2 regions of the Shewanella sp. 0m-6 genome follow, and region 1 is predicted to be linked to the other one. Evidence: predicted binding sites of a transcription regulator. Region 1 holds the regulator's gene; the other holds the start of a gene.

Evidence for each region. The regulator LexA, encoded in region 1, represses DNA repair genes until DNA is damaged. The targets are predictions, from matches to a motif close to TACTGTATNNNNATACAGTA.
Region 2: the regulator LexA is predicted to act here: its motif matches at 12,210-12,229, upstream of dinB (DNA polymerase IV).

The regions. Positions count from the first base shown of each region.
Region 1 is NZ_JBRIMD010000001.1:169,975-185,100, forward strand. Features, by position in the region: gene ACVBJC_RS00755 (cytochrome c oxidase subunit 3) at 1-514, opposite strand, end outside; gene ACVBJC_RS00760 (cytochrome c oxidase assembly protein) at 621-1,205, opposite strand; gene ctaD (cytochrome c oxidase subunit I) at 1,208-2,812, opposite strand; gene coxB (cytochrome c oxidase subunit II) at 2,822-4,408, opposite strand; gene ACVBJC_RS00775 (cell division inhibitor SulA) at 4,886-5,410, opposite strand; gene lexA (transcriptional repressor LexA) at 5,407-6,027, opposite strand; gene ACVBJC_RS00785 (cupin domain-containing protein) at 6,939-7,289, shown strand; gene ACVBJC_RS00790 (class I SAM-dependent DNA methyltransferase) at 7,429-8,013, shown strand; gene ushA (bifunctional UDP-sugar hydrolase/5'-nucleotidase UshA) at 8,672-10,405, opposite strand; gene ACVBJC_RS00800 (endonuclease) at 10,573-13,212, opposite strand; gene ACVBJC_RS00805 (ExeM/NucH family extracellular endonuclease) at 13,288-15,126, opposite strand, start outside.
Region 2 is NZ_JBRIMD010000006.1:171,093-186,218, reverse strand. Features, by position in the region: gene luxS (S-ribosylhomocysteine lyase) at 1-246, shown strand, start outside; gene ACVBJC_RS07000 (Na(+)-translocating NADH-quinone reductase subunit A) at 900-2,234, shown strand; gene ACVBJC_RS06995 (NADH:ubiquinone reductase (Na(+)-transporting) subunit B) at 2,234-3,433, shown strand; gene ACVBJC_RS06990 (Na(+)-translocating NADH-quinone reductase subunit C) at 3,426-4,223, shown strand; gene ACVBJC_RS06985 (NADH:ubiquinone reductase (Na(+)-transporting) subunit D) at 4,223-4,855, shown strand; gene nqrE (NADH:ubiquinone reductase (Na(+)-transporting) subunit E) at 4,861-5,469, shown strand; gene nqrF (NADH:ubiquinone reductase (Na(+)-transporting) subunit F) at 5,517-6,764, shown strand; gene ACVBJC_RS06970 (FAD:protein FMN transferase) at 6,794-7,810, shown strand; gene nqrM ((Na+)-NQR maturation NqrM) at 7,823-8,044, shown strand; gene bfr (bacterioferritin) at 8,379-8,846, shown strand; gene bfr (bacterioferritin) at 8,859-9,326, shown strand; gene ACVBJC_RS06950 (hypothetical protein) at 9,583-9,801, shown strand; gene ACVBJC_RS06945 (methyl-accepting chemotaxis protein) at 10,042-12,042, shown strand; gene dinB (DNA polymerase IV) at 12,254-13,330, shown strand; partial or broken gene ACVBJC_RS06935 (hypothetical protein) at 13,319-13,498, opposite strand; gene ACVBJC_RS06930 (aminoacyl-histidine dipeptidase) at 13,566-15,026, opposite strand.

The sequences.
Region 1 (15,126 bases):
TCGAAGAGGTCAAAAGAATTAAGGTGTTGTAGAGCGGTAGTCCTGTCCAGTCCATCGCTTGGGTCAGGCTGCCATCTGGCGTTGTCAGTAAGGGCCAAGCAGCTTCAAACATTGGCCATAATACTTCATGGGTCATCTCATTATTTGAGGCGCCGCCAAGCCAAGGTATTGCGATAATTCGGGCATAAAATAAGGCGCCAAAAAAAGCTGCAAAGAACATGACTTCAGAAAAGATAAACCAGCTCATTCCTTGCCTAAAGGAGCGATCCATCTGTTTGGAGTAGAGCCCTGCCATAGATTCGGCGATAACGGTTCTAAACCAGCCAAAAATCATGAAAATGATAACCGCAATACCAGCTAGCAAAATATAGCCACCACTGCCGCCTTCTGTTTTTAATTCAGAGACATAGCTTCCAGCACCAAAGGCGATAAGAAATAAACCTATCGCGCCAATAATGGGCCACGCACTTTGCTCTGGTACGTAGTAGTTTTCGTGTTTATGTTCAGTTGTCATTTAGCCGCTCCTTGCCCTGTAACGGCTTTAGCCCCAGTTTTAGTCACTGTGTTAATCACAGCGACGTTTTTATTGCTGGAGTAGTTTTCATCTATATGTTCAGTTGTCATTGTGCAGCTCCTTGCTCCACGACATTACTTGTGGCACTTACTACATAGCCCTTGTCGGTGATGTTGTAGAGGGTATAAGAGAGGGTCAGGGTCGAGATTGAATCCGGCAATTGGGGATCCACAAAAAAGATGAGTGGTAGCTCGGCTGCAGCGTTAGCCTGCAATACCTGCTGATTGAAACAGAAGCATTCCGTCTTATTAAAGTATGCCGCCCCCTGTCCGGGAGAAACAGACGGAATAGCCTGCCCCACAATATGCTCTGCCGATAAATTCGTAGCGACAAAATGAGTACGAATAAGCTCACCGGGATGCACTTGCATGGTATTAACCTGAGGTTTAAATGTCCAAGGCATGTCGCTTTGCACTTGAGACACAAACTCAACCGTTATGGTTCTGTTTTTATCCACTACGACAGGCTGATAAACACTGGCGGTACTTGCGGGTTTACCGTTAATACCCAATGCGTCGCAAAGCACGTCATATAAAGGAACAAGCGCAAAACCAAACCCAAACATGCCCACAGCGCCAATAATTAGCATGGCGAGCAATTTGCGATTGGCGTTACGCTTCATCTCAGTCATCTTTATTTCACCTCTGGCGGGGTGGTAAATGAGTGATATGGCGCAGGGCTAGGAATGGTCCATTCTAATCCTTCGGCGCCTTCCCATGGTTTGGCTGGAGCCTTTTCACCACCACGAATACACTTAATCACTACGGCTAAAAAGATCAGCTGCGAAAGGCCAAATGCGAAGCCGCCGATCGATACAATCTGGTTCACATCAGCGAACTGGATAGCATAATCAGGAATACGCCTTGGCATTCCGGCTAAGCCTAAGAAGTGCATTGGAAAAAACAGCACGTTGACTGAAATTACCGAACACCAGAAGTGCCAGCGCCCTAAGGTTTCGCTGTACATATGGCCGGTCCATTTGGGTAGCCAATAATAGGCCGCTGCCATGATGGAGAATATTGCTCCAGTCACCAATACATAATGAAAATGCGCCACCACAAAGTAGGTATCATGGTATTGGAAGTCAGCAGGAGTGATCGCCAGCATTAGTCCCGAAAAGCCCCCTATGGTGAACAAGATAATAAAGGCCACCGCAAATAACATGGGAGTTTCAAAGGTAATAGAACCTCGCCACATGGTCGCAACCCAGTTAAATACTTTTACGCCTGTCGGCACTGCAATCAGCATGGTGCAATACATAAAGAACAATTCAGCAAATACCGGCATACCCGTAGTAAACATGTGATGCGCCCACACCAGGAACGACAAAACGGCGATACTCGCAGTGGCGTAAACCATCGATGAGTAACCAAATAAGCGCTTACGGCTAAAGGCTGGCACAATTGCCGAGATGATACCGAATGACGGCAAGATCATGATGTACACCTCAGGGTGGCCAAAGAACCAGAAAAGATGCTGGAACATGACAGGATCCCCGCCGCCGGCGGCATCAAAAAAGCTAGTGCCGAAGTATTTATCGGTGAGTACCATAGTCACTGTGCCAGCGAGCACAGGCATGACCGCAATAAGTAAAAAGGCGGTAATTAACCAGGTCCAAACAAATAACGGCAGCTTCATCCAAGTCATACCGGGGGCACGCATATTGACGATAGTGACGACCACATTAATCGCGCCCATGATTGAGCTAATCCCCATGATATGAACTGCAAATACAAATAGAGCGGTACTGTCAGGGCTATAGGTTGTCGATAGTGGTGCGTAGAATGTCCAGCCGAAATTGGGGCCGCCACCTTCCATAAAAAGTGAGCTTAACAAAATGGAAAATGCGAAAGGTAGGATCCAAAAGCTCCAGTTATTCATTCGCGGTAGCGCCATATCGGGAGCACCAATCATCATCGGAATTAGCCAGTTAGCTAGGCCTGTAAAGGCCGGCATCACAGCGCCAAATACCATCACTAAACCGTGAACAGTGGTCATCTGGTTAAAGAAGTTGGGTTCGACTAATTGCAATCCGGGCTGAAATAGCTCTGCGCGGATCACCATTGCCATCGCGCCACCGGTTAAAAACATAATAAAACTGAACCAAAGATAGAGGGTGCCAATATCTTTATGGTTAGTGGTTAACAGCCAGCGCATAATACCTTTTGGCGCGCCATGGTGGTGGTCATCATGGCTCACGTCGTTAGCGGCTGGTGAGTCTTGTGTAATTGTGCTCATGTTAATCCCTTACTTTCCGTGACCATCAACATCAGAAGCCTGAACGGCATCACCAGAGTTATTACCCCAGGCATTGCGCTCATAAGTCACCACTGCAGCAAGCTGTTGTGGTGTAAGTAGCGCGCTAAATGACTGCATTGCCGTACCAGGTTTACCATTGATAACAATATCAAGGTGAGCGGCTACAGGGCCTTTGATGATTGGGCTACCCACTAATGATGGGAACGCTGGAGGTAGGCCTGTCCCCGCTGCTTGATGACAAGCCGCGCAGCTAGTCATATAGACTTTTTCCCCCATGGTCAGGAGTTCATTCATGGCTAGGTCACCTAATGGTGCCGTTGTTAGTTCTTTAGTTACCTCGTCATCAGCTTTGGTTTCTGAGGTTGTATCTTGATTAACCTCAGCTTGTGTTGCAGGTGAGGTCGCAGGTATTGCACTTGGAGTCGCTGGGGTTGTATCTACCGATGTTGCTGGCGTGGTCGTATCTGAGCTTACGTCGGCTGCTTGAACAGTGTCGCCTGAGTTATTGCCCCAGGCATTGCGCTCATAAGTCACTACGGCAGCAATTTCAGTTGCAGTTAACTGGCTAGAAAACGCCTGCATAGCAGTGCCCGATTTACCATTTAATACAATATCGATATGCAGCTGAGCAGGCCCTTTAATAAGCGGGCTGCCAATAAGAGAAGGGAATACGCCAGGTAGGCCAGCACCATTAGGCTGGTGGCAGGCAGCGCAGCGTGCAAGGTAGACTTGCTCGCCTTGCGCCATTAATTCTTCCATTGTTAGCGTTTGCGATAGGGCAGCCTTTGCTGCCACTTCGGCATTGCTGGCGGCTTGTTGTTGTGCAATCAGCCAAGCATCAAAATCTTCTTCTGATAAAGCTTCAACAACAATAGGCATAAAGCCATGGTCTTTACCGCAGAGCTCGGCACATTGGCCACGATAAGTGCCCGGTTTGTCGATGCGGGTCCAGGCTTCATTAATAAATCCTGGATTAGCATCTTTTTTAACGGCAAATGCGGGTACCCACCAGGAGTGAATAACATCATCTGAAGTCATTAAGAAACGTACTTTACGATTAATCGGTAGTACCAGTGGCTTATCTACCTCTAAAAGGTAGTTTTTACCTTTTGCTTCTTCGCCATCTATCTGCGCTCTGGGGGTAGAAAGCAGACTGAAAAATTCAACATCTTTGTTGAAATAGCTGTAATGCCATTTCCATTGTGAGCCGGTAATCTTGATGGTGAGGTCAGCATTACTTGGATCTTCCATAGCAATCAATGTCTTGGTTGCGGGAATAGCCATAAGTATAAGAATAATAAAAGGTACAACAGTCCAAAGGATCTCGACTTTAGTACTTTCATGAAAGTTGGCGGCGACTGCGCCTTTTGATTTGCGGTGGTTGATCATAGCGTAAATCATGATGCTAAAAACCACGATGCCAATAGCACAGCAGATGTAGAGAATAATCATATGGAGGTTGTAAACCCGCCCACTGATATCCGTAACACCCTCTGTCATATTAAGCGGCATTTCTGATGCAACAAGTACGGGCGAAAATAGCAACGCCAGCACACAATACAACAATTGCTTCACTAGACTTCTCCTCTGTCCACAAGACAAAGAAGAGTCACACAGTAAGTCTCTGCTCTATGTAAACTCTTCAGTTCCCAAAAAAGCAACGATGACTTCAAAGTGCGCGAGTGGCTTGCCTATCGAGTCGCAATTAATGGGATCGCGACACAGGCTATTGTATTCAGTGCTATTCACTGCTGGTGTAACCACGTTGGCACATACGGCTGAAATATATCAGGCCAATCTCAGTCTAAGCTTTAAATTCAGGACTAATCCCAGAGCAAAGACCGACAACTAAATCGCTCGGATATAACAAAATATCGTTGTTATGACTTCCTACACTACTTGGTGTTTAAATATTGATCAAGATCACTTTTTCAATTATTGATAATAAAAAAGCCCTCGAATGAGGGCTTTAGAAAATCGTTTGTACTAGAAGGCGCTTACTAAAACGCACCTCCTAGTCATCATGTATTAGAAAGCGAGGAGATGTTCTGCTTAATGAACAGCACCAAACAGGGAGGCTTGACCAAAAGCACTATCCTGCATATTGATTGAGCGACAAGATTGTTGCTTATTTGTGTTATCAATCGAATGTTCAATGACAATGCCGACAGCGCGAGCGCTTTTGGCAACGATTTGTAGGCGTCGATTGTCACGAGCATCTAAAGAGTTGGTCCAAGTAATCACCGCACTTGAGGTACCGCTTGTTAAGGCTTTTTCCATTGCCCAAAGTGTTTCCACTTCATCTTTAGCATGAACCAGTAAAATGCGGTCCATTCTTACACCTGCAGCTGCTAGCATCTGCTTGTAGCCAATATTCGGCGGGCTAATCAGTACAATCCAGCGACCCTGTTGGCTCAATTGTGAAAGCTGAGCACTGATCTGGTTCAGCTCATCACGCCCTTGAGTTTGGGTCACCATAGTCGTGATGTCATTACTCGTGCTGCTCACCATATTGGTCGATGGCATATCCTGCCACAGTCCAGGGTGACGAGGACTCGTTCCCATTAGTTTGTTCATTGCCAGTCTCCATTACGGATCACACCAACGGCTAAACCTTCAATACTTAAGCTTTGGTTTGCTAGATCCACTTCAATTGGTGAATACTCTTCGTTCTCAGCATGTAAGAAAACTTTGTTACCCTTTTTCTCAAAACGCTTAACGGTAACATCATCTTCAACGCGTGCTACAACCACTTGGCCGTTACGTGCTTGCTGTATTTTGTGTACAGCCAGTAGATCACCTTCTAGTATGCCAATATTCTTCATACTGTCACCACGGACTCTGAGTAAGAAGTCTGCTGATGGCTTGAACATGGCAGGATCGACTTTATAGTGTTGCTCGACATGCTCTTGCGCAAGAATCGGTTCACCTGCAGCAACTTGGCCGATAAGGGGTAAACCTAAATCTGCATCTTCAGTGTCTTCTTGGGTTAACTTAATACCGCGAGACGTGCCCGGCATAATTTCAATGCAGCCTTTTTTAGCTAAGGCTTTTAAATGTTCTTCAGCAGCATTGGCTGACTTAAAACCTAAACGTCTAGCGATCTCGGCACGGGTAGGTGGCATGCCAGTATCAGCAATATTACGTTTAATTAGCTCTAAAATTTCAGCTTGGCGCGGTGTAAGTGGTCTCATGGTTAACCCTGTCTTTCTATACAGTAACTGTTAGTATATACAGTATTTTTTTGAGTGCAAGTAATAACCAGTTATATTGTTTTTTGTGGGATCCAGTTTCAAATGAAATAAATCCAGCGATGTGAAACTCGTTATTGGACAGCGTCTGAAATTAACTAATATTTTGCTGGACATCAGCACTTATAAATTTAGATAAGGCCTCCGGATGAGAATTCGATGGGAAGGGGATTTTTGAGTGAATATATAAATTAGTCTTAGCTCATTTATGCCCATTACGTGCAACCAGCTAGGAAGGAATCCTTCCTCGTTGCCTAAACTGTTCATGCCCCTTTATTAGCTACAGGCAATAAGCAGGAAAGAACAGTGAAGAGTCTGTTGGCCTACTTTTACGAATCGATAAGCAATAATCACGAATTACTTTCGATTCAACATCAATACTCACTTTGCTCATTTCTGTGCGCGTTTATCCAGTAATACTTTTGTAGAGTGCAGATAAATCAATAGCTTTTCTTCAACAAAAATTAAATAGTAGGTTTATTAAATATGCATGCGCTTTTTGCCAAATATACGCGCATGCACACTATACAAATGTTGAACTAAGCCGCTGCGCGGGGCCTAAAAAATATTCAATCGAGTGTATAACCTACATTGGATCAGTTAGACTTAAAGAAATGCGAAGGAGCACAACAATGACAACGGAATTTCAATGAAAAACTTACCTTCTACTAGATATCAATTGATAAAACCTGCTCTACAGCCCAGAGCCAGCATCAAAAAAAGCAAATCCCTATAGCATAAAGCATACCAATTAATCTGGATTCAGCATCGACTAAGTCCAACAAGCGATTTGTGCCTTGCAAACAGCGCAACGCACAAATACTAAGACGTTATAAGCACAAGGAAGTTTTCAGATGATCCGCAACTTTCTAGAGACAGAGAAACAAATTCAGCATTCAGCACATGATGGAAAAGGTGCTGTAGAGTTGTATGAAATTTGGGGTAAATCAGATTTTATCAGCGGATGTGATTTTATTGATAGGCAAATTATACCGCCAAATTCTACTGTTGGTTATCACAAACACGGTAACAATGAAGAGATGTATATCATTCTTGAAGGTAGCGGAACAATGACTATTGCAGATCAAGAATATAGAGTTAAAAAAGGAGACATGATTAAAAACCCTCCTTTTGGTGAGCATGGATTGGTTAATGATTCAAACGAAAACATAGAGTTGTTAATCATACAGATGAGTATTGAGTAGTGTGCTTATAACAAGCAGCTAAATCCAGACTCACCAAGGCTGTCATGCCATTTGCTGAACAAATCGCCCGCCAGCACATGGTTCACTTATTAGCAGGGCGTTATGCAGTCGTGAACCGTTTCGAGTATAGGAAAATATAATGAGTGATAGTTGGGATGATTACGCAGATGGCTGGGATTCAAATTCAGATGTAATCGAGTATTCTAATAAGGCCTTTGATTCGCTGTGTAAATTCATAAGTTTAGATGGTTTAAATGTTTTAGACTTTGGGTGTGGAACTGGCCAACTAACTGAAAAAATAGCTCATGTTGCATCTTCAGTTGTTGCAATTGATTCCTCACCAAAGATGATTAAAGTTTTAAAGAATAAAAATATTCATAATGTAAACTCACTATCATGCGAAATTTCAAGAAACTCGATCAATAACAATCCTATTTTTGAGTCAGGTTTTGATTTAATTGTTGCGTCATCCGTTTGTGCTTTTGTGCCAGATTACGAGAAAACGTTATCTGATCTTAAGCTTCTTCTAAAAGAAGGCGGTACTTTTATCCAATGGGATTGGAAGCGAAGCAATGGAGAAGATGATTTCGGCTTTACCAATGAAATAATTACTGATGCATATTCAAAGGTAGGCCTTTCTGTTGTTCGTGCTTCAGAGGCGTTTTCTCTAACAAGTGAAAAAGGCACTATGAAAGTTATAATGGGAATAGCAAAAAATGCATAATCGGGTAGCCGGGGGTATCTAGCCTCCAGCACCCATACCACCCTGTATGCGGATCCGCACTACCTCTAAATGAGGCCTGTAATTCGCTGAAATTGAGAGTTTCATTTTGGCTGGATTTCTGGTGGTAAATTTCACATTATCCCGGATCAAGCCGATATACCTATCTGGATTTCGCCCCTTAACTTATTGATTTCATATTAGGGGGAATTTCACTTGAAACTGGATCCCACATTTTTGTGGGATCCAGTTTCAAATGAAATAAATCCAGCGATGTGAAACTCGTTATTGGGTAGCGCCTGAAGGTATCTCTTTATCTCAAGCGTTCATTAGCTGACTTTGTTGCCTACTCATTTAGTATCTCGGGTGCGTTTGTTCCATAGACAAATAAGTCCGCGCAATTGAGCCTCTTGCGCCCGCTGTTGGTTCAACTTTATTTCCTTGCACTTTTACCTGACAGCTACCAAAGCTCGAACGAGAAGAAGGGAGTGGTAAGCAACAAGGCATTTGCTCTACTTTATACTTGCTGAAGACCTTGGTATGTACAAAAAGGCTAGGTGTAGTTTGCCGAACACATACCTTAAAAACAGAGCCCAATCAAAGGTTGGGCTCTGTTTCGAGATCTAAGGTGCCAGCTGATTAACCTTATTAACTGCTAAGATTAACCGCCGCAGCCATCAGAACTTCTGGAGTTGATATAGCGAACATCTTTCGCTCTGTCATAATTGGCAGGATCGAGCGTGTCATGCTTTTTGATGAATTGATAAAGCATATCTGCATCAATAAAGCCGGTATCTCTCGCCTTTTCCTTTAACTTGGGATACTTATTACCGCCCGCAGCGTTATAGCTAGGGAGGGTAAATCGATATTTATCTGTTAGCTTGAAGGGCTTATCACCAACAGTTCTGATATCGACATCTTTAGCTTTACAGTCAACGGTCATCTTGATACCGCTAAAATGGGCAAAGCCTCCAGAGCCTCGAGTCTTAAGCGCAACCCTAGACAAATACTTCTTTAGTTCGGCTCCATTCATCTCGGTTACAGTCACGCTGTTGGAAAAAGGCTGCACCTTAAGCACATCACGATAGCGAATGGGCCCTTTCTTTATGGTGGCTCGAATACCACCTGAGTTTATGATCCCAAAATCTGCGGGGATAGGAAGCTGAGTTTGAGCGTGCGCAATCATCACCCCCAGAGGCGTAGCTTGGTAACGAACAATCTTACGCTTACCAATGAAGTCCGCCTTTGCAACACCAATCTGTTCTCTCAACTTCAGCTGCCCCTTACGCTGATAGGGCCGAAGCAGTTCGAGGGTTTCCTTATCCTTAGGCGTTAGCATATGAGGCGGATAGTAGGAACCAAACTTGGTTTCTGTATTCACTGGTACTAACTCGTAGTTTGCCAAGTGTAGCTTACCACCATAGTATTCAAAATCGGCGCGACCAACGAACTTTCCCCACTCGTAGGCTTGCATGATCCAAGTGCCATTTTGACGATCAGGCCTACAAGGCTCATCTCGACCATAATCTTCTACGTACTCACCAGTGTCCCCTTCCATACACACAGGCAACTGTGAATGTCCGCCAATGATTGCTTGGATCTGGCCAGGCTTTAGGCTTTTGGCAAGAGCAACATCACCGGGCGCGTTACTTCCATGTTTACCATTTTCATAGTGACCCATATGGGTGAGACCAAAAACAAGATCCGGTTGATGCTTCTGCTCAAGCTCTGCCAAAATATTTTTTGCCTCAGCTTGTGCTGAAGTGAATTTTAGATCTTCAACGAATTCTGGATTACCTATCTCAGCGGTATGCTCGGTAGTCAGGCCGACTACGGCTAGCTTCAAGCCTTGAACCTCGAATAGCTTGTAGGGTTCGAAGTAGCGTTGCCATTCACCATCGACTTGGCGATAGATGTTGGCCGATAACCACGGGAACTTTGACCAGCCTCTCTGCTTATCCATCACCGTCGATGGATTATCAAACTCATGGTTACCCACGGCCATGGCGTCATATCCAAGGTGGTTCATGCCGATAAAATCTGGCTCGGCGTCTTGAAGATCAGACTCAGGTACGCCAGTGTTAATATCGCCACCTGAGAGCAGTAACGTTTCCCCACCTTGCTCGGTGACCTCTTTACGAATTTGGTCGAGAATGGTTTTTCGCGCGGCCATACCATACTCACCTCTAGAGCCTTGCCAAAAACGGCCGTGGTGATCATTGGTATGGAGCAAGGTGAAGCGCTTACAGTCATCACCAGCGGCTTGACAGGCGATAGATGCTGTCGTCTTAGGCGCCTCTTCCACCTTTTCCTTACCACAGCCGCTCAATGTTAACGTTAGAGCGATAGCTGAGCCGGTAAGAAGTAGGCTAGAAGGACGGAGTGAAGTATTCATAATAATCCTTCAATATTATTCAGATAAGCGTTGTCATTTGCCCTAATAGCTGATTTCTCATTCTGAGAGCAACGCGCACAAGGCGAGATGTAGACAACGTCTGTACAGTTAAAAAAAGCAGCACCCAGAGCGATCCCGGTGCTGCTTTTTATAGGCTTAACTGATGATTAGCCTTGGCGGCGACGCCACCACATTAGCGGTAGCAGCAAAGTAATAAAACCACCTAAACTACCCGCCCCATCAGGCTTAGTCCAACCAGGTTCTTCGGTGTTTTTCACCTCAATGCTAACAGACTTAACGAAGCTTTCTTCGTCAACCGTTGCCGTAAGCTCGAACACAAGCACTTGATCAATATCGACGCTAGGTGAAGTCACATCAAGTGTCAGACCTGAAGCGGTAAACACTGCCGTGTTTCCAGATACCTGCTTCCAGCTATAGCTAGTCCCTTCTGGAGCATCTGTAACCGTCGCTGTGATGGAAGTTTTATCACCTTCAGTCAGCTGCGTGTTGCCTGCAAACGTTACATCTAAAGTTAGAGGCACGTTAGTCACGATCAGGCTAACAGCTTTGGTTGTTTCCAACGTGCCGTCGCTGATGGTCACCGTAAAGTTCAAAGTCTCGTCGGCTTTAATCATTGGCGCAGTCAGAGACAATATAGCCATGTCGCCAACAACCATCTTCTCTTCATCAACAATCTGCTCCCACTTGTAAGTAAGAGTAACACCTTCGCCAGCGTTGATTGCAGAGGCATCTATGGTGTATGCAGACCCTTCAGTGACACTCTCAGGAGTAACAATATCACCTTCGACTACCAAACCTGGGTTTGGATCGTCACCACAGGTTGCACCATACACTTGCTGCACTAACTCAGGGCGGTCAATGAAGGGGTTACGGTTGCCCTGGTATTTGTATACCTGGTTGTTACGGTTCTGCTCGTAGGTATCAACAGCATCTAACTTGTTCCATGCATACAGAGTACAAAGCGTGCCGATGAGCGGTTCGCTATCCTCGGCAGTAGTCGTTAGCCGATCGACTACGACTAGATCAGGCATATTCGTTGTAGCGGTATCAGTACCCTGATATCGAGTATCCATATACATGATCATACGAGCGACATCGCCTTTCACCTCATCACGAGGTTCCCAGCAGTCGGTAGCTTTGTCGAGGTAGTTACCAGTACCCATACCGTTGAACATCACCTCTTCACCAGTATCCATACACGCACCAAAGTCATTGTTGCTTCGTGCTGTGTTGATGCCAGGATCTGAAGGACGCAGGTGATGAGCATCGGTGTAGCCCCACTGCGAGTCGCTAGGGAAACCATGGCTCTTGGCCCAAACGTGCTCACGATTCCACTTGCCCGCACCGCTACCACTAGTCTGGTTGTCGTACTTAGAAATAGAAGCACCGGTGTAGATTTCAATAACATTTTTATCGTTATCAGGATCTTGGTCAGCGTGGGTTAGTGTGCTCCAAACCTGCTTATAGGTCAGATACTTGTGATCTTTGGCTATAATGATCGACAGCGCATTCTTAAGCTCATCTGCATGGGCAAAATCACCACTTAATACATCTGAGTAATAGATCTCACCATTGAACGTAGTAGGGTCGGCAACCGGAGTTAGCGTCTCGCAGTTGGTGCAAGGGCCTGTTTCTGGCTCTGGTTCTGGAGGCGTTACTGAACCGTCACAGGCACTCTCACCAGCACAACCAAGGCCGTCAGAGGTATCGACATCGAATACAGCCCACTGATTGTTAGCACTAGGGAAGTCAGCTTCGGCAACAGTATCTCCTGCAGTGACACTGGCTTTACGACGCAGCGTCTTATTCGCAGTGGAGAAATTTGCGTCGTTTGGATCAGTCCAAGCAGAGCCAGGGTCTTCACCGAGCTTACCGAAGCGATCGATAACCACATCATCTTTGGTCAATACTAGGGCATCGTCACCGTTGAAGTAGGTCACGGTAGAAGCGTTGCCTATTTTAAACTCATCGGCGGAACCAGCGTTGTGGAACACAAGGCTCTTGCCCGGATCCAGAGTGCCAGTTAAGGTCTCTGTATTACCAGGCTCTGTCTTACCATTGCCAAATAGAGTCAACTTGTAAACATTGGCATCCAAATCGATGGCTGTGCCACCTACGTTGGAGATTTCAATAGCTTTGTTGTTGCTGCTGCCTTCGATGTATTCGGTAAGCAACAGTAAGCCTGGAGTGGCTTCAGAGCTACAAGCGCTTTCACCGGTGCAGCCCAGACCATCAGAAGTGTCAGTATCAAACACTGCCCACTGGTCACCACTTGGGAAGGCCGCGGCAGCATCGGTATCACCTGTGGTAACACTGGCTTTGCGACGCAGAGTCTTATTAGCACTGGAGAAATCGGCGTTATTTGGATCAGTCCAAGCAGAGCCAGGATCTTCGCCCAACTTGCCAAAGCGATCGATCACTGCATCATCCTTGGTCAACACAACGGCATCATCGCCATTAAACCAGGTAATCTCTGATGCTGTGCCGACCTTAAAGTCATCAGCAGCACTAGAGTTGTGGTAAACAATGCTTTTACCCGCATCCAATGTGCCACTCAGCGTTTCAGTCTTTCCAACTGTAGTTTTGCCGTTGAAGTAAAGGTTTAGCTTGTAAGTGTTGGCATCCAGATCGATGCTGCTACTACCTACATTGGAGATCTCCAGCGCTTTGTTATTGCTGCTACCCTCAACGTACTCAGTAATAACCAAATTTGCATTGGCGGCTGTGGACAGGGTGCCCAAAACCATAGCAGTGGCCGCAGCAACTGCATTCATTTTAATTCTCATAATCGTATCTCTTTTTGAATCCTTGATGGGAAGCGCACTGCCCGAAAGCAGGCGCTTCATTGTCGAGAGCAACGCTTATTTGCGAAGACGACGGCGCATAGCTGCCAGCCCGAATAGGGATAACAAGCTGATGAAACCAGTGCTACCAGCACTACCGTCACCACCAGTGTTATCGCTTTCTTCTTCTACAATGTCAGCAATCAAGGAGTCGCGGTTAGATACCTTCGCTAGGAAAGATTGCTCAGACCCAGCTACAAGTTTTCCGTCACGCTGTAGGCTTACGGAAACGTTGTAGATAGCAGATGGCGCACCAAAGACCTCGAAATTTACCAAAGCTGTTGTGTCATTAGAAAGCACCACATTAGGCAGAACCATTTGGCTCAAATCTAAACGCTGTTCATCATCATCAGGACTCATACTGACGGTTGCGACATCGCCAACTTGAGTCGAAATACCCGCAGGGATCTGGTAAGGAACCTTGATTAGCTTTCTTAGTTTTGGCAGGTTCAGAGGTACGTTAGGATCCGTATCACCAGGCTTATAGCTAAGGGTAATCAGTGCAGGATCGTGATCCGACGCGCGATAGATGTCCTCTTTGTAGAACTTATGCGTTCCAGTACCGTCGATGGTACCTTTAAAGCGGTTTTGGTAGTCATACAGACCGGTCTCTGCAGCATTAACATGCCAGTCAGTGGCATCAATCACGCGGTCTTTCAGAGACGGTGAGATCAAGATGTGATCAAGCGAGCCTATTTCGTCACTGAAAGAGTAACTCCAAGGCGTCTCTCCTTTCTCCTTGAGCTTTTCACCGACGATATCTATGTAGCCATAAGTTTTAGTGATGGTGACTGGTGAGCCATCTTCGTTAAACTGAGGCTTAGGTCCAAGGAAAGTGTGGCTAGCGGTAACGATCGTCTTGTTGCGTGGGTTCTCGGTAAGAACTAATACAGGATCTTCTTTACCGTAGGCGTTCAAATCACCAAGGATGATCTTATCGCCAAGAACGTCTTCCATCTCTTCACCTAGGTGCACGGCACCGGCTACGCGGAACTCTGCACAAGACCCTTGGTAGTCCAGATCTGGGGCTGTACGGTTGTTCCAGGTTGTAGCATTACCAAACTCAACACCTTGCCATTCTTCCCAACAAGTAGAGCCTTTTGACTTAAGGTGATTTACAGCTAGCGTTAAGCGCTTGCCTGTTTGGTTAACAATAAAGGTTACAACCAGGGCGTCACGGTGGTAGTTCTGACCGTTCTCTAGAATTTCCTTATTCTGATCTTTGATCACCTCACCTAAGTCGTTCACTATGGTAGGCGCTTTCTGTTGAGGCATTGGGATAACGCGAGTGCGCTCAATGCTCATCTTGCTTGGGCGATATATGATACCTGTAGCAATGGCGTCAGAACCAATGGCGTCAAGGTTATCCAGCATTTGATTGCCATTGTTGTCAAAACCAACAAATACATAACGGTTTTCGGTGGAGTTAGGACCATTGTAATCCTGGGGTCTCTCATCCACATATTGGATATTGACCTGGTTCACAATCTCAGCAATGGCACTCGCATCGCCAAAACCGTTGTTTTCAATCTCCATCAGGGCCATTACATCGGCATCCTGAGCACGAATAATTTCTACCAGCTTGGTTCGCTGGTTAATGTATTCATCGTAGCTATCTGCGCCTCGGCTCTGACCAAAGTTGTTGTTGTCGCCACCGAAAGGAGAGTTAAAAAAGTTAAACAGGTTCTGACTAGAAATACGGATAGCAAAATCATCGTCTGCCACAGTGTCTTGCAGATCAGGTGTCTCTGTACGTGGTAAGTTGTGAATAAAGTTATCACTAGTCAACTGGTTGGTTATAGTCAGGCTGTAGTCCTGATCATACTTATCAGTCCCTGGGATCAACTCAGTTTCGTA
Region 2 (15,126 bases), on a different contig from region 1:
ATGAGCTTAATCGGCACACCGACGGAGTCGACCGTTGCTGATTCGTGGCTTGCTGCGATGCAAGATGTGCTAAAGGTCGCATCTCAATCAGATATTCCAGAGCTTAATGAATATCAATGTGGCACCTTTGAAATGCATTCTCTTGAGCAAGCTAAAGAGATCGCCCGCAATATTATCGCAGCCGGTATCAATGTTAACCGCAATGATGATTTAAGTCTGAGCGAGGCAATCTTAAAAGGGCTGTAACGGACAAGAATGGGTTACTCAAACACAAAAATGACGGCAGCAGCCGTCTTTTTTATGTTTGAGTTAAGTCTGTATTTTGAAAGCTTTAGCGCTATTTATGCTTAGATGGTCAATTTCATTGTTTTTCTGTTGTGCTTTTCTAGCGCAAAAGGGCAAGTTCACTTCGCTTTATTCAACTCTATTTTTGACCAAAACAAGCTTAAATATGCCTAAAATTATAGATTTAAGCCTGTTATCTGTATGAAACAGTGTTTTGCAACGCTATCCTCGCAAGCCTAATTAATCAGCACTTAGATAAATGTTTAATTTTTATTATATCTAGCCATTTTTTGGTGGAGTATCTGTGGTAAAAGTTAATTAAGCTCTTTAATTGTATGGAGAATGTGGCCTGTAGCTATATTAATAAAATCTTAATTTTCACTGACATTTAACCTGTTTGTTCTCAAAACATTTGCAACCTTTTAAAACAGTCACATTTTTCATGGCGAGCTTGTGATATTTGGGGTAAAATGCGCGCGACCAGCGTGATTACGATCGCATTTCGACGATAAATCTGCGCTAGCTCAACACGAATTAGAGGTTTGTTTAAAAACTTGTGTGTTTAGCAGGAACGCGGCGCATTGTCTTTCCTTCATAACGTAGTGCTTGTGGATATGATTACAATAAAGAAAGGATTAGACCTACCTATAGCAGGTGGGCCAGAGCAAGTTATTCATGATGGTAAAGCCATCAAATATGTAGCTACTTTGGGTGAAGAGTATATTGGCTTACGTCCTACCATGAAAATTAAGGTAGGGGATAAAGTTAAAAAAGGTCAGATTCTTTTTGAAGATAAGAAGAATCTTGGCGTGATATATACTGCTTTAGCCAGTGGTACAATTTCCGAAGTTAACCGGGGCGCTCAGCGTGTTCTGCAGTCTGTTGTCATCGAAGTGGAAGGGGATGAAAGCATCTCTTTTGCTAAATATGACGCCACTGCTATCGACACGCTTGAAACTCAGCAAGTACGTGACAACCTGATCCAATCAGGCTTGTGGACGGCTTTGCGAACGCGTCCTTTCAGTCGAATACCAGGCGTTGATTCTACCGCTGCTGGTATATTCGTCACCGCTATTGATACTCAACCATTAGCAGCAGATCCTGTTGTCGTGATTGCAGAGCATAAAGCTGATTTTGAAATCGGCCTAAAGGTGCTTTCAAAGTTAACCGAAGGTAAGGTTTACCTTTGTAAGGCTGCTGGCGCTGATATTCCAAGTGCTAATGCTCAGGTTGAAGAGTTTGCCGGTCCACATCCTGCAGGATTGCCTGGCACACACATTCATAACCTATTAGCAGCGTCTGCAACAAGAACCGTATGGCATATCAACTACCAAGACGTGATAGCGATTGGTCAGTTGTTTGTGACTGGTGAGCTACATACTCAACGAGTAGTTGCTATTGCTGGCCCTAAGGCTGTTAAACCTCGTCTAGTCCGTACCCAAATGGGTGCAGCAATGGCGCAGTTGACTGAGGGTGAAGCAAGTGAAGGTAATGTTCGCATTATCTCAGGCTCAGTGTTAAACGGTCGCAAGGCTACGGGTCCTCACGCTTACCTTGGTCGTTACCATAATCAAGTAAGCTTGTTGGAAGAAGGCACTGAGAAAGAACTATTTGGCTGGGCTATGCCAGGCAGCGATAAGTTCTCTATTACTCGTGCATTCCTTGGACACCTTTCATCTTCTCGCTTGTTCAACATGACAACGAGTACAGGTGGCTCAGATCGCGCCATGGTACCTATTGGTAACTATGAGCGTGTAATGCCGCTGGATATTCTTCCTACCATGCTTCTTCGTGACCTAGTGTCAGGCGACTACGATGGCGCTGCAACACTTGGTGCATTGGAGTTGGATGAAGAAGATTTGGCACTGTGTACTTTCGTATGTCCTGGTAAATATGACTATGCGTCATATCTACGTGACTGCTTAGATACGATTGTGAGGGAAGGCTAATGGGCTTAAAACAGTTTTTCGAAAATATTGAACCGCAGTTTGAAAAAGGCGGTAAATATGAGAAGTTTTATGCGCTTTTTGAAGCTGCATATACTGTCTTTTATACTCCAGGTCACGTGAACAAGGGGCGTACCCACGTTCGTGATAACTTGGACCTAAAACGTATGATGATTACGGTTTGGGCATGTGCATTCCCGGCAATGTTTATGGGTATGTACAACGTAGGTTTGCAAGCACAAGACGCGTTAGTGGCAGGTTTTGCTGCTCCTGATACGTGGCAAGTTGCTTTATTCGGTATGTTTGGTACTGAGTTGACTGCAAGTTCAGGTGTTGCCGCATTATTGTGGTATGGCGCTTGTTGGTTCTTACCCATATATGCAGTGACATTTGCTGTCGGTGGTATATGGGAGGTGCTATTTGCATCGGTTCGCGGCCACGAAGTTAACGAAGGCTTCTTTGTTACCTCAATCCTTTTTGCACTAACACTGCCCGCAACGATTCCACTTTGGATGGTTGCCTTAGGTATTACCTTTGGTGTGGTTGTGGCGAAAGAGATCTTTGGTGGTACGGGCCGTAACTTCCTCAACCCAGCGTTGGCCGGTCGTGCTTTCCTATTCTTTGCTTACCCGCTAAATATGTCTGGTGACACAACTTGGGTTGTGGCTGACGGCTTCTCTGGTGCAACAGCACTGAGTCAGGCGGCGCAGGGCACATTAGAGTACGGTCTAACAACTGACTGGTGGAATGCATTCTTTGGTTTCATTCCAGGTTCTGTTGGTGAAGTATCGACACTGGCTATCTTGATTGGTGGCGCAGTTATCATCTACACCCGCATCGCTTCATGGCGTATCGTCAGTGGTGTTATGGTTGGTATGATTGCAGTTTCTTACCTACTTAACTTCATCGGTAGTGACACGAATCCAATGTTTGCAATGCCTTGGTACTGGCACCTTGTATTAGGTGGCTTTGCGTTCGGTATGATGTTTATGGCGACAGACCCTGTTTCAGCGTCTTTCACTAATAATGCGAAATGGGCTTACGGTATCTTAATTGGTGCTATGGCGGTATTCATTCGTGTTATCAACCCTGCTTTCCCAGAAGGCATGATGTTGGCCATCTTGTTCGCTAACCTATTTGCTCCATTATTTGACCATTTCGTGGTTCAGTCGAATATCAAGCGGAGGATTGCTCGTGGCTAGTAATAAAGATTCGTTCGGAAGAACACTGTTTGTTGTTGTTGGCTTATGTTTCATCTGCTCTATGTTCGTTTCGACGGCTGCAGTATTGTTGAAACCTATCCAACAAGAAAACAAATTACTTGATAAGCAAAAGTATATTCTTGAAGCGGCTAATTTGATTTCGACCAAAGATGGTGAAGTCTCTAAGGCTGAGATCTTGGCGCTTTACGACAAAAATGTTGAAGCAAAAGTTGTTTCATTAAGCACCGGTGATTTTGTTGATGGTGTCGATGGCGATACGTTCGACATGAATAAAGCCGCTCGTGACCCTAAGTTATCTTTTGTACCTAAAAACGATATTGCATCAGTAAAGCGTGTAGCAAATGATGCTGTTATCTATCTGGTTAAAGACGATGCAGGTAATCTGGTTAGCGTTATTTTACCGATTAAAGGTTATGGTCTGTGGTCAACCATGTATGCATTTTTAGCATTGGATCCTGATCTAAATACTATCCAGAACTTGGTGTATTACGACTTTTCTGGCTCAGGTGAAACACCTGGTCTAGGCGGTGAAGTACAAAACCCACAATGGGTCGCTAAGTGGCAAGGTAAAAAGTTATACAACGACAAGGGTGAATTAGCGATTACTATCACTAAAAACCCTGCTATTGCAGAGACAGTTTATGGTGTTGATGCCCTTTCAGGTGCAACATTAACCAGTAACGGTGTGCAGTATTCGTTAGAGTTTTGGTTAGGTAAAGAAGGTTTTGAACGCTTTATCGACAAAGCCCGAGATGGAGGACTGAGCTAATGGCTGATGCTAAAGAACTTAAACAGGTTCTAATCGGACCTATCGTCAGCAATAACCCAATTGCACTACAAATTTTGGGTGTATGTAGCGCCTTGGCTGTAACCAGTAAGATGGAAACAGCTTTGGTAATGACAATTGCGTTAACGGCGGTAACGGCATTATCGAATCTGTTTATCTCAATGTTACGTAATCACATTCCTAGTAGTGTACGTATTATTGTGCAGATGACGATTATTGCTTCATTAGTAATCGTGGTTGACCAAGTACTGCAAGCTTATGCATATGATGTTGCTAAGCAGCTATCGGTATTTGTTGGTCTGATTATTACTAACTGTATCGTAATGGGCCGCGCTGAAGCTTATGCGATGAAGACGCCTCCTATGATGAGCTTCATGGACGGTATCGGTAATGGTTTAGGCTACGGTGCAATCTTGTTGTCAGTTGGCTTCGTACGTGAATTGTTTGGTAATGGTTCATTATTCGGCGTTGAGATCTTAAGCAAGATTTCTGACGGTGGCTGGTATCAGCCTAACGGCCTATTGCTGCTGCCTCCTAGTGCGTTCTTCTTGATCGGTGCATTGATCTGGATTATTCGTGTGATGAAGCCAGAGCAAGTTGAAGCGAAAGGATAAGCATAATGGAACATTATATTAGTCTATTAATTCGTTCTGTTTTCATTGAAAACATGGCGCTATCCTTTTTCCTTGGTATGTGTACATTTCTTGCGGTATCTAAGAAAGTAAAAACAGCCATGGGTCTAGGTGTTGCAGTTATCGTGGTACTGGCGATTTCAGTACCTGTTAACCAAATTATCTATCAAGGCATTCTTGCTCCAGGCGCATTAGCGTGGGCAGGTGTTCCAGATGCTGACTTGAGCTTCTTGAAGTTCATTACCTTCATTGGTGTTATCGCAGCTTTGGTTCAGATCCTTGAGATGGCATTGGATAAGTATTTCCCACCGCTATATAACGCATTGGGGATCTTCCTACCGCTAATCACCGTAAACTGTGCAATTTTTGGTGCAGTGTCTTTCATGGTTGAGCGTGACTACAACCTTAGTGAAAGCTTGGTGTTTGGTATCGGTTCTGGTATCGGTTGGGCATTAGCACTTGTGCTGCTTGCTGGTATCCGTGAGAAGTTAAAATATGCTGATGTTCCTGATGGGCTTCGCGGTTTAGGTATTACCTTTGTTACCGCTGGTTTGATGGCTCTAGGTTTCATGTCGTTCTCAGGTGTGTCTCTGTAAAGAGGCACCATAACGACGTCTTAATTTGAACCTTTAAGGATAATTTAATGGGTATTCTTGAATCTACTCCAATCGATGTATATCTCGGTGTGAGTATGTTTACCGCGATTGTATTAGTCTTGGTTTTGGTAATTTTATTTGCCAAGTCAAAGCTAGTTGCAAGCGGCGATGTCACTATCGGCATCAATGATGATGCGAGTAAAGCAATTAAAACAGCCGCAGGTGGCAAGCTACTAGGCGCATTAGCAGAGAGCGGTATTTTCGTATCGTCTGCATGTGGTGGTGGTGGTACTTGCGGTCAGTGTAAAGTCCATGTTAAGTCAGGCGGTGGTGATATTTTACCAACTGAAATGGACCATATCAGCAAAGGTGAAGCTCGTGGCGGTTGCCGTTTATCTTGTCAGGTAAACGTTAAAAACGACATGGAGATTGAGCTGGAAGAAGAGATCTTTGGTGTTAAGAAGTGGGAATGTGAAGTTATCTCTAACGATAGCAAAGCCACTTTCATTAAAGAGCTTAAGCTGCAAATTCCTGATGGTGACTCTGTGCCTTTCCGTGCCGGTGGTTATATTCAGATTGAAGCACCTGCGCACCATGTTAAATATGCAGATTATGATATTCCTGCAGAATACCGTGGCGACTGGGAACACTTTGGCTTCTTCAATCTTGAATCAACTGTTGAAGACGAAACAATCCGTGCATACTCTATGGCGAACTATCCTCTTGAGGAAGGTATCATCATGTTGAACGTACGTATTGCGTCGCCACCTCCACGTAACCTATCTCTGCCTTGTGGTAAGATGTCATCGTACATCTTTAGCCTAAAAGCGGGTGACAAGGTAACGATTTCTGGTCCATTCGGTGAGTTCTTCGCGAAAGAAACCGATGCGGAAATGGTATTTATCGGTGGTGGTGCAGGTATGGCGCCAATGCGTTCGCATATCTTCGACCAACTTAAGCGCCTTCACTCTAAGCGTAAGATGAGCTTCTGGTATGGTGCTCGTTCTAGCCGTGAAATGTTCTATGTTGAAGATTTTGATGGCTTAGCGGCTGATAACGCGAACTTCCAATGGCATGTAGCTCTGTCTGATCCACAGCCTGAAGATAACTGGGATGGATACACAGGCTTTATTCATAACGTACTGTATGAAAACTACTTACGTGATCATGAAGCGCCAGAAGACTGTGAGTATTATATGTGTGGCCCACCAATGATGAATGCTGCAGTAATTGCTATGCTAAAAGATCTTGGTGTCGAAGATGAAAACATCTTATTGGATGACTTCGGTGGCTAACCCTTCTCTTATTGGAGATCTAGGTCAATATGTTTAAGACCTTAGTAAACTGGCTGGCCCTTATCGGGTTAGCCTTTTTTATTTCAGCTTGTACTAAACAAGCTGAAGTGATTTCACTGTCTGGCAACACGATGGGAACGACTTATCACATTAAAGTTGTGCCTAACGAGAAGATGCCAGATCCCCAGTTACTGCAAGCTGAGATCGACCTAGCTTTAGAGCAGGTGAACGATCAGATGTCGACCTATCGACCCAATTCTGAGTTATCTAAGTTTAACCAGATGACTCGTCAAGATAAGGTTGAAGTATCGGCTGATACAGCCAAGGTAATTGCTGAAGGATTAGCATTATATAAAACAACCGATGGCGCCCTAGATATAACACTGGGACCTTTAGTTAACTTGTGGGGCTTTGGCCCAGATAAACGACCGACGCAAATTCCATCAAAGCAACAGATAGATGCAGCGATGGAGCGTACTGGTATTAAGGATATTGCTGTTGACGGTAATAAGATCAGCAAGCAAGACCCTGATATCTACGTTGATCTTTCTTCGATTGCAAAAGGCTTCGGTGTTGATAAAATAGCCGCCTTGTTAGATAAGTATAATCCGACCGGATATTTGGTCGAGATTGGCGGTGAAATTAGCCTGCGTGGTACTAAAGCTGATGGTTCATTATGGCGTATTGCGATTGAGCAGCCTGGTGATAACGGTAATGGGATCCAGCAGGTCATAGCCCCCAAAAATATGGCGATGGCAACATCCGGTGATTATCGTAATTATTACGAGGAAGACGGACAGCGTTTTTCACACCTGATCGATCCGCGCACTGGCTACCCAATAAACCATAGATTAGCATCTGTGACAGTACTGCATGAAGAGTCTATGATTGCAGATGGCTACGCAACCGCTATGATGGTATTAGGTACTCAAGCATCACTAGAACTTGCTAAACGTGAGCATCTAGCGATAATGCTTATTGAAAAGCAGGATGATGGCTTTAAAGTTTTCTATAGTGAAGCCTTTAAACCTTTCGTTACTCAGTAGTTGGAGTCGAATATGAGCACATTTATTGCGGCTTTTGTCGTGTTATTAGGTTTCTTTTTCTTAATGTCGATAGGCTATTTAGTCAAACGACAAGCTGTTGCTGGAAGCTGCGGTGGTCTAGGTGCGCTCGGAATTGAGAAAGCATGTGATTGTGATGATCCATGTGATAAGCGTAAAGCTAGAATGGCAGAACAAGAACGCCGAGAAAAGTTAGAGCAGAACCGTATTATCTAGTTCTGTTGATGGTTCGGTGATTAAGGCTCCTTGGTAGGGGCCTTTTTTATATCTTTTTTATCTAAAGCTTTCCTCTGTTACATCCCGCATGGCAGCTTATGAGTTATGTATCTTACATTGTATTTGAGTTTTTTTATTTCTCTCCCGACTAAGCCCCTCGTTTCACAGTAGAAATTAGCGATTTAATCGCGCTACCCACTTGTTAAGAATTGTAGTGCTAATGAGAATTGTTTTTCTTAATAAATTGTTGAAATATAATGTTTATTTGAACTTGGTTGTTTTTTGTTCTAGCTTATAAAGATTGATATAGATCAATTTAACTAAGGATGAATAGATGAAAGGACAACCTAAGGTCATTAGTCAGTTAAACAAAGTACTGACCAGCGAGCTTACAGCTATCAATCAATACTTTCTTCATGCGCGTATGTATAAGAATTGGGGCTTAGGTGAGCTCGATGAAAAAGCCTATAAGAAATCGATTCAAGATATGAAGCATGCCGATAAACTGATTGAGCGGGTGTTGTTTCTGGAAGGGCTGCCTAATCTACAACAGTTAGACAAGATCCGTATCGGTGAGCACAGCCAGGAAATACTTGAGTGTGACAAAGTGATGCTTGAAGAAGAGTTAGTGGTTCTTCGTGAAGCGATTGCACTGTGTGAATCAATGGCTGATTACGTTAGTCGCGATATCCTAGAAGATCTATTGGAAGACGAGGAAGAGCATTTAGATTGGCTAGAGGCTCAATTAGAGCTTATTTCATTAACCGGTATTCAAAATTACTTGCAGTCTAAGATGGGCTAACTGGAGAGCATTATGAAAGGTAACCAAGAAGTCATCGACACACTCAATAAATTGCTCACCGGCGAGCTATCTGCAATGGATCAGTATTTTGTACATGGTTTAATGTATGAAGACTGGGGGCTAAACGAGTTACACGAGCGGATCTCCCATGAGTCAGACGATGAACGTGAGCATGCTAAAAAGTTGGTGCAAAGAATACTGTTTCTAGAAGGCACGCCTGACGTTGCTAGCCGTGAAGCACTCAATATTGGTAAAGACACTCAAGAGATGCTCAAGAATGACTTAGCCTATGAATATCAAGTTGCCGATAACTTACGCAGTGCAATTGCTTTATGTGAGCTAAAAAGTGATTATGAGAGTCGTGAAATCTTAGAGGTGCTGCTTGAAGAAACAGAGGCAGACCATATGTATTGGCTTGAAAAACAGCTAGGATTAATTGATAAAGTGGGCTTACAAAATTACCTGCAAAGTAAAATGTAACCCTTCGAGTTTGCACAAAAAAAGAGACGTTTATATACGTCTCTTTTTTTGTGCAAACTTTTATTTATAGACTAGGATTACATATTGTTTCGGATGATTTTTGTACAGGGACGTTTGTACAGCCCATATTCAGCTAGTGCAGTCTATGCTAGTTGCATTCGTCGTTTTAATTTTCATATAACGACAGACAAGGATCAAGCCACTCTCTGTATCACTGTTGTATAGCCATGTTAGTGAATGATTAAGGGGCGAACTTATGTTTATTTCTGCAAAATCACCTCGGTTTGACCTCGATGCGCAAAGTCTTATCCAGGTTGAGTATCTCGTTAAATGCATTGAGATATTTGAAAAACAGCAAAATGACAATGAGCTCAACTCAAAAGCTTCAAGTAAAAAGTCGAGCGTTTATAGTGTGCAAAATATTCTATCTAGCGACGAGATAACGATGCTCACAGGCTTATTTAAGTTACGCTAAAATTGGCTAGCGATTTATTTTGCCTTTTGCCTTTCTATGTAGTCGATCTCACCTAATATCTTGCGTAAATGAAAGGCTTTAGCTTTATATCGTTACCTAGTTAACTTATGCCACTTTCTTCGATAGCCTGTCGATACGCTTCAGTGCTTATTTCCCCCTTTAATCTACATCTTTTTCTGTTAGATTTATGACTGCCTGATAACAAAATCTACTCATAAAATATAACAAAGAGGGGAGTCGATGCAGTGGTTTAAACGTTCATTGAGTCTACAGCTGGTGGTTACGATAGTGGGTGCACTTGCAGTGTTATTTACCGTCGTTGCGCTTTTACTGGTCAAAAATGAAAGCGCCAGCACACGTCAACAAATCGATAATGACTTAACCAGCCTAGTCCAATTAAAGTCTAACGAAGTACGCAGTTACTTTGCGGCCAAAGGTCAACTTATTCACGCGGTGTTTGCTAACCCAACAGTTGTAGATTGGTTTAGCCAATATAACAGCCGCTTAAGTGATGTTTCAGCTGATCAAGATTATCAATCTATCATCGATTATTTTAAGTATTTTTCAATTCAGGATAGCGATATTAAGTCAGTGTTCTTTGGCTCAGCCAATACCTTTGAGTACTTTGATCTTAATGGGCGCTACAACGATAGTGAGTACTTCACCAATAAGCGCCCTTGGTGGCAAGAAGCCATAGATAAAAACGGCATGTTCGTCGGCGATCCAGCCGTAGATGCTAATGATGGTTCTATATCGGCGACCATAAAAACCGTTGTTAAAGATGAGTCTGGCCGCTTTATTGGTATTGGTGGTATGGATATTCTCATCGATACCATCGGCAGTGAGTTGTTAGCACCGATTAAGTATCAGGATGCGGGCCAAGCTTTCTTAATGACCAATGCAGGCAAGTTGGTCTACTTCCCAGGCTTTTCTGAGGGTTTCCCCCCAGGCTCTAACGCTGCTTTAGTCGATAGCCAGTTTAATGATACCCAAGGCTTTGCCAAGTTGAGTCAACAGATGCAGACACAGGCGTCGGGATTTGGCGAGGTTATATTTAACGGCGAGGCTCAGCGGGTCAGCTTTATAGAGGTCGGCGGGAGTTATCCTGAGCAAAAATGGCACCTAGCCTTCATGCTGCCAACCGCAGTTATAGAAGCACCTGTTACCGATGCGATTGTCAGCTCGATATTATTGTCATTTTTGATTATGGCATTAGTTGGGATGACAGTTTGGGCCACGTTATTACCCTTTAGAAAGCAGGTAAATAATTTATTGTTAGCGATGGAAGACATTGCCGAGGGAGATAGCGATCTTGCTAAGCGCATCGACATGAATAGAGAAGATGAGCTGGGTAAGCTCGGTGATGCATTTAACCGTTTTGCGGCGAAGGTGCAGGGCATGCTGCAGGAGACTCGTGAGCTAACGCTGCAAGTAGAGCAAGGTGTGAATGATGCGTCTGCTGTGAGTCGTCAAGCATTGCAGTCGGTGAGTCAGCAAAAACAAGAGATAGCTTCTGTGGCCACGGCCGCAACCGAAATGGCACACACTAGCCAAGAGATGGCCGCAAGTGCCCAAAGAGCCAGTGAATTTGCTGATAAGGCGCAGATTCAGTCGAGTGAAGGCAGTGAGATTGTCGCTCAAGCGACTCAAGGCATGCAGGCGTTATCTAAACAGGTGATTGATGCGGCAAAGGTCGTTAAGCAACTTAGAACCCGTTCTGAGCAGATTGGCGAGGTACTTAATGTTATTCGTGGTATCGCAGAGCAAACAAACCTGTTAGCACTTAACGCAGCGATTGAAGCGGCGAGAGCGGGTGAACAAGGCCGAGGCTTTGCCGTTGTGGCGGATGAGGTAAGAACCTTAGCATCTCGTACGCAAGACTCGACCGCAAACATTCAAGAGATCATCCAGACACTACAACAAAATGCCAATGAGGCTGAGCAAGTGATGGAGTCAGGGGTTGAGCAAGCCAATATGGGGCAAGATCTTACCGCTAAAGTTGAAGTGGCACTGGATAGCATCACGAGTGCCATCGAAGCGATTCAGCAGCAAACCATAGAGATCTCCACCGCTGTAGGTCAGCAAGCGATTGTGGCCGAAGAGGTTGCTTGTAATGTTGAAAATGTTCGCGCGTTATCGGATGAGTCGTTAGCAGCGAGTGAGGCACTATCAAATAACTTTGACGAATTTGCACAGGTGAGTCGATCCCTCGGTGACAACATTAAGCAGTTTAAGATCTAGACTTAAAATGACAGCATTTTGAAATCTGACTGAGTTTACATGTGACTGAGTGTTGAAATGGGAAGCCAAACGGCTTCCCTTTTTATTGCCTAGGATTAATCGATCGCCCTGATCAACAAGGGCGAATGGTTAGCTTAAAACAGGCTAAAGGTATGCTTTTTATTGAATACTGTTTTTATATACAGTAATATTCTGTACGGAGGATATTGGCTTGCAAAAAATTATTCACGTCGACATGGACTGCTTCTATGCAGCGGTGGAGATGCGTGACTTTCCTGAGTTAAGAGGCAAACCTATTGCTGTGGGAGGACGCAGTGATCGCCGTGGCGTGATCAGTACCTGTAATTACGAAGCTCGAGAATTTGGGGTTCGTTCAGCCATGGCGTCAGGCTCAGCGCTAAAGCTTTGTCCTGACTTGATATTAGTCCCTGGGCGTATGCAGGTATATAAAGAGGTTTCTAGCCAGATTAGGGCTGTATTTGAACGATATACTGACTTGATAGAGCCTTTATCCCTTGATGAGGCTTATCTTGATGTGACAGAGAGTCCCCATTGTAAAGGCTCTGCGACCTTGATGGCCGAGGCTATTCGAGCCGATATTTTAGCCGAGACCGGTTTAACTGCTTCGGCAGGCATCGCGCCAGTTAAGTTTCTTGCCAAGATAGCATCCGATTTAAATAAACCGAATGGACAATATGTGATCCGCCCAGACATGATTGATGAGTTTATAAAAACCTTACCACTGATAAAAATTCCCGGTGTTGGCAAGGTGACCGCTAAAAAGTTAGCCGATCTGGGGCTGCATACCTGCAGCGACATTCAGCTTTATCCTGAAGCTAAGCTAATAGAAGGGTTTGGTAAATTTGGAGCAGTGCTGATTGAGCGCGCTAAAGGGATAGACAAGCGAGCGATTTCGCCCAATCGTGAGAGAAAATCAGTCGGCGTTGAAACTACACTGGCTAAAGATATCCATACCCTTGAGCAATGCCGTGCGGTGATGCCACAACTTATTCAAGAGCTCGCAGGGCGGGTGAGCCGTAGCGCTAAGGATAGAGTGATCAACAAGCAAGTGGTTAAGCTAAAATTTGAAGATTTTAAGCAGACCACGATTGAGCATCGCAGCGATGAGATCTCGGTGAATCTGTTTTATCAGCTACTGGAGCAAGCGATGGAAAGGCAAAATGAGCGAGGTATTCGCTTATTGGGTGTATCGGTCGGTCTCGCCTCGAATAGTGTCGCTTCTGAGCATGATGATATAGATAGCTCGCAGATGGATTTAGGTTTTTAAGCACACCGTCAGAAATAGCTCATATTTTAGTTTTACTTCGACGTTAAAGGCTAATAATAGCTGCCAATATTGGCCAACAGTTGTGATGTTAACGGTAATGTTAATTTTTTCATCAGGGCTGTGTGGGTAACAATTACTTAGGACTAAAGCGCCAATTGATACCTTATCCTCTGCTATAGATAGTAAAGGCCACTTATGACTAAGTGGCCTTATTCTTATAAAGCTGTTTTATTGATTAGCCTTTAACTAGTGTACGCTCCAGTACCGCTAACAATAGCTTCCAGTATTGGCCAACAGTAGTAATGTTAACTTTTTCATCAGGGCTGTGTGGGTAGCGAATGGTTGGGCCAATAGAAACCATATCCATTTCAGGGTAAGGCTTCTTAAATAGACCACATTCAAGACCTGCATGGATCACCATAATCGTCGGCTCTTTGTTATAAATTGCCTCGTAGGTTTCGCGTACGCTTGCCATAACTGGTGAGCTATTGTCTGGCTTCCAGCCTGGGTATGCACCACTAAATTCAACATTCGCTCCAGCAAGGTTAGCCAGTGAGCTCAATACGCCTTCAACTTCTTCGCGACCTGAATCAATAAGAGAGCGAATTAAGCATAAGATTTGCACGCTATTGTCATCGGTACTGATCACACCCACGTTAAGTGATGTCTCTGTAACACCTTCTACTTCGTCACTCATGCGAATGACGCCATTAGGGCAAGCATTAAGCACGTCAATTAAGATCTGTTGTGACTCTTCACTCATGACCTGTTTTTCTGCTGGGATCTCTTCTAGCGTTAGAATCGTACCTGGATCGGCGATGGCTAACTCTTGACGAACTAAGGCTTGAAACGCTGAAACACGCTCTTGCAGTAAAGCCAAGTTTTCAGGAGGAAGCATAAAATTAACGTCTGCTTCACGTGGAATGGCATTGCGCAGTGAGCCGCCAGTAAACTGAGTTAACTCAATAGCCAGTTCATCGCCATGGTCAAACAGGAAGCGGGCTAAAAGCTTGTTAGCATTACCACGACCTAAATGGATGTTAACCCCTGAGTGGCCCCCTTTTAGGCCCGAGATTGACAACTTATAGCTGGCATTGGTCGGTTCTGGCGATTGCCAAACCATAGGTACTGATAACTGTGCGTCAACACCGCCAGCGCAGCCCATGTAAATCTCACCTTCTTGCTCTGAGTCGGTGTTGATCAAGATTTCAGCATCTAACATGCCAGCTTCTAGACCAAACGCCCCAGTCATGCCTGCTTCTTCATCAATTGTCAGCAGTACTTCTAGTGGGCCGTGAACAATGTCATCGGCGCCTAAAATAGCCAGAGCAGATGCCATACCAATACCGTTATCAGCACCTAAAGTTGTACCATTTGCTTTGACCCAGTCACCATCAACATACGCTTCAATAGGATCTGTTTCAAAGTCGTGAACTTTGTCTGCGTTCTTTTGTGGCACCATATCAATATGGGCTTGTAACACTACGATTTTGCGGTTTTCCATGCCGGCGGTTGCGGGCTTTTTGATGATCAGGTTGCCAACTTTATCTTCGACAACGCTCAGCTGCTTATCTTTAGCCCAAGCTTGAATATGCGCACTCAATGCTTGTTCATGTTTAGATGGGTGTGGAATAGCACAGATCTGCTCGAACCATTGCCAAAGTGCTTGTGGTTGTAATTGGTTTAAAGTGGTCACTTAAAAATCCCCTGTTCTAATAAAATCACCCAAGTGCTATTAAGTCGTCGATTTTATTTAAATCGATAGCGCGCTGGTGCGGGTGTGGCGGAAAATGCAC